DNA from 3 places in the Desulfotomaculum sp. 1211_IL3151 genome. Region 2 is predicted to be linked to each of the others. Evidence: riboswitches for the same ligand, from Rfam matches in the RefSeq annotation. Region 2 holds a riboswitch; each other region holds the start of a gene.
The links. Region 2 has a riboswitch for FMN ahead of ribB (3,4-dihydroxy-2-butanone-4-phosphate synthase). Riboswitches for the same ligand answer to the same signal wherever they lie in the genome.

Region 1 (3,274 bases), on a different contig from region 2:
TCGAGGAAAGGGTATCGGTAAAAATTTACTGTCCAAGGCAATTCAAGAATCTCCAAGATTAGGGATTCATACGATTCTGGGATTTATCTTTGGTCACAACGAACCAAGTCTACAGTTGTTTTTGAGATTTAATTTTGAACGTTGGGGTTATTTGCCCAGAGTAGCTGTTCTGGATGGAATAGAAAGGGATTTAGTAATCCTTGGCCTTCGAGTTGTCTAATGTATTTTTTAGTTTAAAATAATTGCTATGGTCCTAAAAAGTGCAGGGGAATTACCAATAGAAATCATTTTACTAAAAGAGATAGAAAGCATAGAGCAAGAGCTTGCAAAATGTAAAATAGCTGGTGAAAAAGAAAATTTAAAGCAAAAATTAAAAGAGTTACGATTGAAATATGAGATACAAAGGGATGCACGCAGTAATTTCTTTCATAACTAATTCAGTAAGCCATTATGCTGATGGGAGAAGTAAAAAATTCATTAGAAATTTATAGAGGAGTTGATGGGATGTCGGTATTATTAGAAACATTCACAAGGGGTTACGGAAGTCCTTCATAGCAGACAGGTCTTCTGAACATGTAAGGATTCTTCCGTAACAATTAAAATTTAGGAGGAATTCAGAAAGATGTTTGAAATTCGTCCCGAAAGCCAAAAAGAATATCCCGAAGTTTATAACGTTAATTTAAGGGCATTTAATAAACATGTTGAACCAAAACTTGTGGAAGCCATTAGAAAGTCAGAAAATTATAATGCGGAACTATCCTTAGTTGCCGTTCTTAACGACACAGTTGTAGGGCATATAATGTTTAGCACCATCACGATAGAAACCGATAATGGGAATATACCCGTTCTTAGTCTTGCACCACTGGCGGTTCTACCTGACTATCAAAACCGCAAAATTGGTACGGAGCTTATTAAACAAGGGCTGGAAGAATGTAAGAGATTAGGATTCAAGATTGTAGTTTTAGTTGGTCATCCGAATTATTATCCCCGTTTTGGTTTTGTACCGGCTAGGTCGGTGGGATTGGAAGCCCCATTTGAGGTACCCGATGAAGCATTCATGGTTCTAGAACTTTACCCCGGAGCGTTGAAAAACATCAAAGGAACCGTTAAGTATCCACCTGCGTTTGGTATTTAAATTAATAATTGGACTTAATGCTTACCTACTAAAAAGAAGGTTCCTTTAGTTATGTTATTTCTTAACTTAATAAGATATTGACATTACGGTAAAAAGTGGTATATTTTACCTAACTTGTTCTCAGGGCGGGGTGAAATTCCCCACTCGCGGTAGCCAGTTTATTCTGGAAGCCCAAAAGGAGGACAGCAGATCTGGTTAGAAGCCAGAGATGACGGTATAGTCCGGATGGAAGAGGATAAGACAGTCAGTAACCTACCGGAAATCACTTGAACAAAAGATAAGTTAAAAATCGTCAAATAGCCCCGAACCAGGGGCTATTATTTTTAGCAACTAGGAACAAGCACAGTTACTGCACTACATGCTAGTCCGTATTATGCAGCTACTATACGATGGAAAGCGATGGGATTTTTCATGAAAATAAAACGGCTGTTGTCAGTGGTTCTACTGTGGTGTCTGGTTTTGCTGGCGGGCTGCTCTGACAATCCCAAACAAGGGGAAGAAACATGGGTGTTGGAGCGGGAAAATGCAATAACCTTCTCTGATGGTGAAAGCGCAAACCTGTGGCGGAGAGATTATATTGACGATGCTCTTTACAAGCTTTCGGATGGAACCATTCTACTAACCATCCGAGTCTCTATTGGCCCGGACAATGTTTATGTCGGTGGGGTGGAGAGCTTCGATGATTTGAGTGAGTCTGCCCAAAAGGCCGTCAGTGGATTTTATGAAGGGCAGGGCTTACTCTACGACACGCTAGCTGAACTGCAAAATGCTTATGAAGAGTATCTGACCTGTAAGGAAAGTGGAAAGGTATACCAGGAACGTTTTATCAGTCAGGATATTGCTCCCACAGCCTCTAACGATAATATCATGTGCTTTCTTACATCAGTAACCCTACCCGTGAATGGGCAGATGGCACAGGAGATTCGTCTGGGTGCGGCGTTTGACCGGAAGACTGGTGAGGTGCTGAGTAACTGGGATATGTTTACTCTGCCAGAGGAGAAAACCCGACAGTGGCTCTTGGATAAGTTTGTCGTTGCCGCTCCTGCTTTACGGGCCGAAATGGAAGCTGCATTGAAACCCGAATATATTATCTTGTTTCCCCAAAATATGGAAGTATCTTTTCCTCAGGGAACCCTGCCGAGCCAAGAGTATAGTTATCGTGTTAGCTTAGACTATAATGACCTCCGGGAAGTGCTTCAGGCCTGGGCCATTCCAAATCAAGTTAAAAGGTGAGGTTACACTATAATGTTCTTTCAGGCCACTAGTATTTGTTGTTACTTTAAACAAATGCATACACTTGTCATTTCTTATAGTTAAAACCTCCTGTGTTAATTCACATTTTATAGCAAATGTGACATAAGCATACAATTGATAAAACCAGCCCTTTTAACAGAGCTGGTTTTTATCATTGCTATTCCCAAACCTTAACTTCTTTCATTTTCGTGCCGGGTTTAATCTGGTCAACAAACTCCATACCTTCAGTAACTTTGCCAAATACAGTATGTACACCATTTAGGTGAGGTTGTGGTTCATAGACGATAAAGAATTGGCTGCCACCAGTGTCTTTACCGGCATGGGCCATTGATAAGGAACCACGTTCATGCTTGTGGGGGTTGCCTGCTGTTTCACACTTAATGGTGTAGCCAGGGCCACCGGTACCAGTGCCATGGGGGCAACCGCCCTGGGCAACAAAGCCGGGGATTACACGGTGAAAGTTAAGACCATTGTAGAAACCGTCATTGGCTAATTTTTCAAAGTTAGCAACTGTTCCAGGTGCTGCTTCGTCGAAAAACTCAATTAAAATCTTACCGCCATTTTCTAATTCGATACTACCTTTTTTCAAAAAAAGCGCCTCCTTTGTCAATAACTCTCATTATTCTACTACAAAGAAGTCATACAGGCAAATAATGTCATAAAAAAACCACGGCCCATGGTCCTCCCAGGCGGATGCCATAGCCTTATTGATTTAGGTTTTTAATTCTCTCATTTGAGCGATTGCAGCTTCCCAATGTTCTAAATCCCTTAGTAAACTCTGCAACCTTGGAAATTCCGGATCATCTTTTACATTTTGTATCAGATCTGCCAAGGTCAGTAACTCCCTTGATCTCTGAGAATTTGGTTGAGCATCGGTCAATTCTG
Region 2 (3,274 bases):
TATGCCAGACTGGAAAATGCTACCGTAGTCCCTGTCTCTGCCCAATTGGAATCTGAAATTGCTGAATTGCAGGGAGACGAAAAGAAGCTCTTTTTGGAAGAATTGGGCCTGGAAGAGTCCGGGTTGGATAAACTCATTCGGGCGGCCTATCATCTGCTGGGACTACAAACTTACTTCACTGCAGGTGTCCAAGAGGTTCGTGCCTGGACTGTGCCCGCTGGAACGAAAGCTCCCCAGGCTGCCGGTGTTATTCACACCGACTTTGAACGGGGTTTTATTCGGGCTGAGGTTGTTTCCTATGCTGATTTGGTAAGGGCTGGTTCCATGGCCCAAGCCAGAGAAAACGGCAGGCTGCGATTGGAAGGAAAAGACTATCTTGTGCTCGATGGGGACGTCATGCATTTTCGATTTAATGTTTAAATATAGGAAAGATAATTGAGTAGGAGGGGGTGTTTCCCCCCTCCTCTCCTACCACCGTACGTACCGTTAGGTATACTGCGGTTCATGTTGCGGTACGATTTCCTTTTCCATTCGATAAGCAATTATATCGCTAATTGTAACTACAATCATATTATTCTTCTCGGCAAATGCCACGATTTCAGGCAACCGTGCCATTGTACCATCGGAATTTGTTAATTCACACAATACACCATAAGGTTTTAAGCCAGCCAGTCGCATTAAGTCTACATTAGCTTCTGTATGTCCCTGTCGTTCCAACACACCGCCCCGTTTAGCCCGCAAAGGAAAAATATATCCGGGACGCCGCAGCAAATTGGGTCTTGCAGGGTCAGCAATCGCTGCTTTGACAGTAGTTACACGGTCAGCAGCGGAAACACCCGTCGTAACTCCGCTTGCCGCTTCAATAGAAACCGTAAAAGGCGTTTCAAAACTGCTCGTGTTCACTTCCACCATCATCGGTAAATCTAAAGCCTGGACTCTTTCTTCCGGTAAACACAAGCACACAATCCCACTGCCCTCACGGATTAACAGGGCCATTTGCTCATTGGTCAGAGACTCAGCGGCAAAAAAAATATCCCCTTCGTTTTCCCTGTCTTCATCATCGGTAACTAAAATTCCCTGACCACTACGGAGTGCGTCAAGAGCAGCTTCCATTCTTTCGGTCGCATTTCCAAATCGAGTTAGCAAATTTTGATTCACAGTATATTCCTCCTAAATAATTAGTCGGACTTACTTGAATCAGGGCACACCAGACAGACAGCATGCACTCATGCAAAATAAATTAAAATAATTATTAAGAGCAGATTTTTACTGACTGCCGTATCCTCTTCCATCCGGACTATACCGTCGGCACTGGCCTTTCACCAGTTCTGCTGACCTCTTTAAAGTTAAAGAGCGCTCGCGGGCTCCTCAGTATAACTGAGATACCGCCGGTGGGGAATTTCACCCCGCCCTGAGAATAAGTCGTTATTTGTAAGTATACTTTCTCGTCCACCTTTGTCAACTCTTTATTGCCTTACGCGTTGAGACTTTCACCCTACAGGTAAGGCCCATGCCGAGCATATATAAAAATACCGTAGCTTTTGGCCACGACATTTTTGAGGTTAATTTAATGCTTTTTCGTTAGTTCCCTGGCAGAAAGGGCTGCTCCCAGCGCACCGGCCAACTGGCTGATTTCTGGTACAATTACCGGACAACCGGCTTCCTGGGACAAACGGTTACGAACATCGTGGTTTTGGGCCACGCCGCCGGTGAAAATAACACATTGGTTGGCTCCGAAACGGCTGGCCATGCCCCAAACCCGCCTTGCTACGGACCGATGAATACCAGCAATGATATCCCGCTTATCGGCACCCTTGGCCAGTAAACTAATAACTTCCGATTCTGCAAAGACAGTACACATGCTATTAATATCCAAGGGGGATCTACCCTCTGCCAACTCCCCCAGTTCACTGACATCAACCCCCAGGGCAGCAGCAATTACCTGTAAAAAACGTCCGGTTCCCGCGGCACACTTATCATTCATGGCAAAGTCAATAACCTTACCTTGATCATTCATCAGAATGGCTTTGCTGTCCTGACCGCCAATATCAATTAACAAGCCACCCCGCCCAACCAGGTAATTGGCACCCCTGGCATGACAGTGAATTTCCGTAACTGCTTTGTCGATCATGCCCAGGGAAATCCGACCGTAGCCAGTACCAACGATAGCTTCCACATCACTGGTCTTACATCCTACAGAATTTAATAGTTCTTGATAAGTGTTTAAACCGGCATCCCGGGGACTCCAACCGGTTGGACGAACCATGTATTTTATCTCATCATCAATTAAGAGCACAACCTTTGTGGAAACTGAACCCACATCAATGCCAGCTGTAATCATACCTTTATTCTCCTTGAACTAACTCAAGAAAAGCTTGCACACGAACCCTCAATTGCTCTACATCCGATTCAGAGTAGTCCGTTTCCAAATGCATACAGGGTAAGTTCAGTTGGTTTTGAACATAATCCCGGATGACAAAGGCTTCAATGTTGTAAGTATGGCAGGCCTGCCAGGTTAAATCCACGATGGCATCTACCTGATACTCCTTAGCCATTTTATGAATTAATTCCAGTCTGCCATCATTGGGTGTCATACAGGAGCAAGGAATGTTTAGGTATTTTTCTGCCAGTGCCACCATGACATCTTTGGTTTCACTCTCATCCACCAATCTATCCAAAGCCTTATAGCCGGAGCAATTTTCAAAGGCAACCACAGCTGCCCCACTTTCCTCCAGTAACCGAACAACCTTTTCCGATCCGAAACCAACTGGGCAACCAGTTAGTAAAATTCTCGGGGTTTCCTTGGTGAAGGGGCTAAGGCCTTGGGCCGTTAATTCTTCAATTTCTGCTGTGAGCTGCTCCACCAAAGCAATCCCATCTTCTTTATTAATATTAAATCCCTTGGTCCAAACGGAAACCAATAAATCCACACCAGTTATCGGGGAGGGTTTAGCCTTCGTGGTGGCATGCAGGCGTCTCATGGCATCCCTTTCCTTATTCATGAGCTTAACTGCCTTACGGATATCTTCCTCTGTGATCTCTACTTCAAACCTTTCAGCCAGCCAGTCTTTTAGAACAACCATTTCCTGGGCCCAGGCTGCCAGAGCGGCTTCCCCTTGGGAGGTTTGGGGCAAATTCATCACATGCATGGGTTTAATCTTGCTCATTAACTCATACATTTTTTTCTTACCGTCACAGGTTGTTTCGGCTACCAGCACATCAGAAGCCTCGAAATAAGGGCATTTGCCGTTGACCGCAAAACCATAGCTGGATT
Region 3 (3,274 bases), on a different contig from region 2:
TGTATTGGTTCGTGTAAGTGACAAGTACAAATTAGAAATGCATGTGGATACTGACGAAGGAAATGCTGTTGGTTTAAGAAACGGTGATGTCGTATATGCCTATAAGATCCATGGACATATTTCCGAGCTTGTAAAATAGATAAATAAGTAATCGCGTTAGAGGAGGGACCCCCCTTGTTAGTTTTAGTTGTTAACTGTGGTAGTTCATCTATTAAATATAAATTAATGGACATGACCCAAGAATCCGTATTGCTTTCTGGCTTATCTGAAAGAATTGGGATCGCTGGTTCCAGAATTAAGCAGGAAAATAGTAAGGGTGAAGAATTGGTATTGGAGCAAGACCTGCCAAACCACAAAGTTGCCCTTGAGACCATTTTAAAATGCATTACCGATGAAAAATATGGTGCCATTAAGGACACCGCGGAAATTAAGGCTGTAGGACACCGTGTGGTACACGGCGGTGAAAAATTTAATACATCTGTGGTAGTTGATGCTGAACTGATGAAGGTGTTAGAGGAAATGTCAGAATTGGCACCTCTCCACAATCCCCCCAATATTGTGGGTATTAAAACTTGTCAAGAACTGATGCCTCATGTAGCACATGTGGCTGTGTTTGATACTGCTTTCCATTCAGCCATGAGCAAGCAAGCATATACTTATGCTATTCCCTACGAATATTATGAGAAGTATAAAATTCGCCGTTACGGTTTCCACGGCACTTCTCACAAGTTTGTTTCTTATCGGGCAGCGGAAATATTAGGCAAACCAGTTGAGGAGTTAAAGATTATTGTTTGCCATTTGGGCAATGGTTCTAGTATTTCTGCAGTAGGCAATGGGGTATCACAGGATACTTCCATGGGCTTTACTCCTCTGCCAGGTCTGCCGATGGGTACGAGAACCGGGGATATGGACCCAGCCATTGTTTCTTTCCTGATGGAGAAGGAGCAAATAAGTCTTGCAGATATTAGTAATGTCTTAAATAAGAAGAGTGGCGTATTGGGTGTTTCCGGTATCAGCAGTGATTTCCGTGACCTAGAAGATGCTGCCAACAAAGGCAACGAAAGAGCTGAATTAGCTTTGAGTATGTTTGCCTATGGTATTATTAAATATATTGGAGCTTACACAGCAGCCCTGGGTGGTTTGGATGTAGTAGCCTTTACCGGTGGCATTGGTGAAAACTCCGTTGACATGAGAGCAAGGGTCTTAAAAGGACTTGCCTACACTGGTTTACAAATTGATGAAGAGAAAAACAAATCCCGGGGTAAAGAAGTTATCATCAGTAAGCCCGGTGCTCCCTTTACAGCAATGGTTGTTCCCACCAATGAAGAATTAATGATTGCCCGGGAAACCAAAGAACTGGTTCAGTAGATCGTTTATTTATATAAAGTAAAGAAGTGTCGCGAAACTACCCCTTAGTAGTCAAGCGACACTTTTTTATAGGTGCAAAAGGAACAGGTTTGTTGTCCCATTATCACTGCATGATTTGAAACAAACTGGTCAAAATATAGGTGAAAACCGGAGTGGGTTATTTAAAGATTGACATACGAACAAACTCAGGAATATAATGGAGTTAAATTAATAAACAAAACCTTCAGGGTTAGGTGTAATTCCTTACCGGCGGTATGGCCAAAGGGCCAAGCCCGCGAGCCCCTTGGGGCATGATCTGGTGAGATGCCAGAGCCGACAGTTAAAGTCTGGATGGAAGAAGGTTATAGTTGAGCCTGCAAAAAACATTCTTTTGCATGGCCTACTTGCCTTTGCCAAAAAACCCTGATCCTTTCAGGGTTTTATTTTGTTTATTAGGCACAAAGAGTTTTTCTAAGGGGATGAAAAAATGGATCAGGACAGGTGCTATATGCAAATGGCCCTTGAACTGGCAGCCAAAGCAAGGGGTCGTACTAGCCCTAACCCCATGGTGGGAGCTGTTTTGGTAAAGGATGGCGAAGTGGTTGGCAAAGGCTATCACGCTAAAGCAGGTGGTGCCCACGCCGAGGTGGCTGCCTTGGCCGACGCCAAGGCAAGGGCTAAGGATGCCACTGTGTATGTTACTTTGGAACCCTGTTGTCATCATGGCAGAACGGGCCCCTGTACAGAGGCTTTGATCAAGGCAGGAGTGAAAAGGGTTGTGGCAGCCATGCTGGACCCTAATCCCTTGGTTGCTGGCAAGGGGCTAAATATTTTAAAGGATGCTGGTATAGAAGCAATATCCGGCCTGCTGGAAGAGGAGGCCAGAGAATTAAATGAGGTTTTTATAAAATACATTACAACCAAAAAGCCCTTTGTGGTATTAAAGGCTGCCACCAGTCTGGATGGCAAAATAGCAACTGCCAGTGGGGAATCAAAGTGGATTACCGGTAATGAAGCCAGAGAATATGGCCACCGATTAAGGGATCAATATGATGCCATTTTAGTGGGAGTAAATACCGTATTGGCAGATAATCCGTCACTTACGGCGAGATTGCCTGAGGTCAGAGGAAAAGACCCCATCCGCATCATCGTAGATAGCATGGCCCGAACTCCTACTGCTAGCCAAGTGCTTATTCAGGAGTCGGCGGCCCATACGATTATTGCCACAAATGAGTCAGCACCGGTAGAACGTAAGGCAAGCCTAATGGCAGCCGGAGCAGAGATTATTGTAGTTCCTGGGGCAGGGCCAGGAGTAGATCTGGCTAAACTAATGGAACTACTGGGAGAAAAACAAATATCCAGTGTATTAATCGAAGGTGGCGGGAAAATCAGTGGTTCTGCCTTAAATGCTGGTATCGTTGATAAGATTGCTTGGTTTATAGCACCCAAAATTATCGGGGGTGACCTTGCCCCTGGTCCTGTCCGGGGTGAAGGGATAACAAGTTTACAGGATGCCACCCAAATTTATCAGATGTCAGTGCAACCGTTGGGAACAGACTATCTCGTGACTGGTTATACCTCGAAAGGGGGGAATGGCATATCTTTACCGGAATTGTAGAAGAGATTGGCACCATTAGGGGTATATCAAAGGGACCGGATTCAGCTGGACTACATATTTTAGGCTCCAAGGTTCTGCAAGATACAAAAATTGGTGATAGTATCGCTGTCAATGGTGTTTGTCTAACCGTTACTACAATGGACAAAGGGACCTTTACCGCCGATGTAATGGCGGAGACACTGGTGAAAACAAACCTCAGGGATCTTAAGCCTGGCAGTCCGGTTAACCTTGAAAGGGCTTTGCGGCTTGGTGACCGCATGGGGGGACATATGGTATCAGGTCACGTGGATGGGATAGGTACCATTGTTG

Region 1: another riboswitch for FMN. It lies ahead of V6C11_RS09065 (hypothetical protein); the one in region 2 lies ahead of ribB (3,4-dihydroxy-2-butanone-4-phosphate synthase).
Region 3: another riboswitch for FMN. It lies ahead of ribD (bifunctional diaminohydroxyphosphoribosylaminopyrimidine deaminase/5-amino-6-(5-phosphoribosylamino)uracil reductase RibD); the one in region 2 lies ahead of ribB (3,4-dihydroxy-2-butanone-4-phosphate synthase).

What each region holds. Positions count from the first base shown of each region.
Region 1 covers NZ_JBAIYV010000035.1:180,776-184,049, reverse strand. The annotation lists gene V6C11_RS09080 (GNAT family N-acetyltransferase) at 1-220, shown strand, start outside; gene V6C11_RS09075 (hypothetical protein) at 248-436, shown strand; gene V6C11_RS09070 (GNAT family N-acetyltransferase) at 623-1,135, shown strand; FMN riboswitch at 1,248-1,376, shown strand; gene V6C11_RS09065 (hypothetical protein) at 1,547-2,368, shown strand; gene V6C11_RS09060 (peptidylprolyl isomerase) at 2,547-2,978, opposite strand; gene V6C11_RS09055 (hypothetical protein) at 3,102-3,274, opposite strand, start outside.
Region 2 covers NZ_JBAIYV010000011.1:36,284-39,557, reverse strand. The annotation lists gene ychF (redox-regulated ATPase YchF) at 1-420, shown strand, start outside; gene ribB (3,4-dihydroxy-2-butanone-4-phosphate synthase) at 487-1,158, opposite strand; FMN riboswitch at 1,277-1,423, opposite strand; gene V6C11_RS01810 (acyl-CoA dehydratase activase) at 1,568-2,341, opposite strand; gene V6C11_RS01805 (double-cubane-cluster-containing anaerobic reductase) at 2,346-3,274, opposite strand, start outside.
Region 3 covers NZ_JBAIYV010000027.1:6,135-9,408, forward strand. The annotation lists gene pduL (phosphate propanoyltransferase) at 1-139, shown strand, start outside; gene V6C11_RS06345 (acetate/propionate family kinase) at 175-1,368, shown strand; FMN riboswitch at 1,584-1,714, shown strand; gene ribD (bifunctional diaminohydroxyphosphoribosylaminopyrimidine deaminase/5-amino-6-(5-phosphoribosylamino)uracil reductase RibD) at 1,835-2,965, shown strand; gene V6C11_RS06355 (riboflavin synthase) at 2,947-3,274, shown strand, end outside.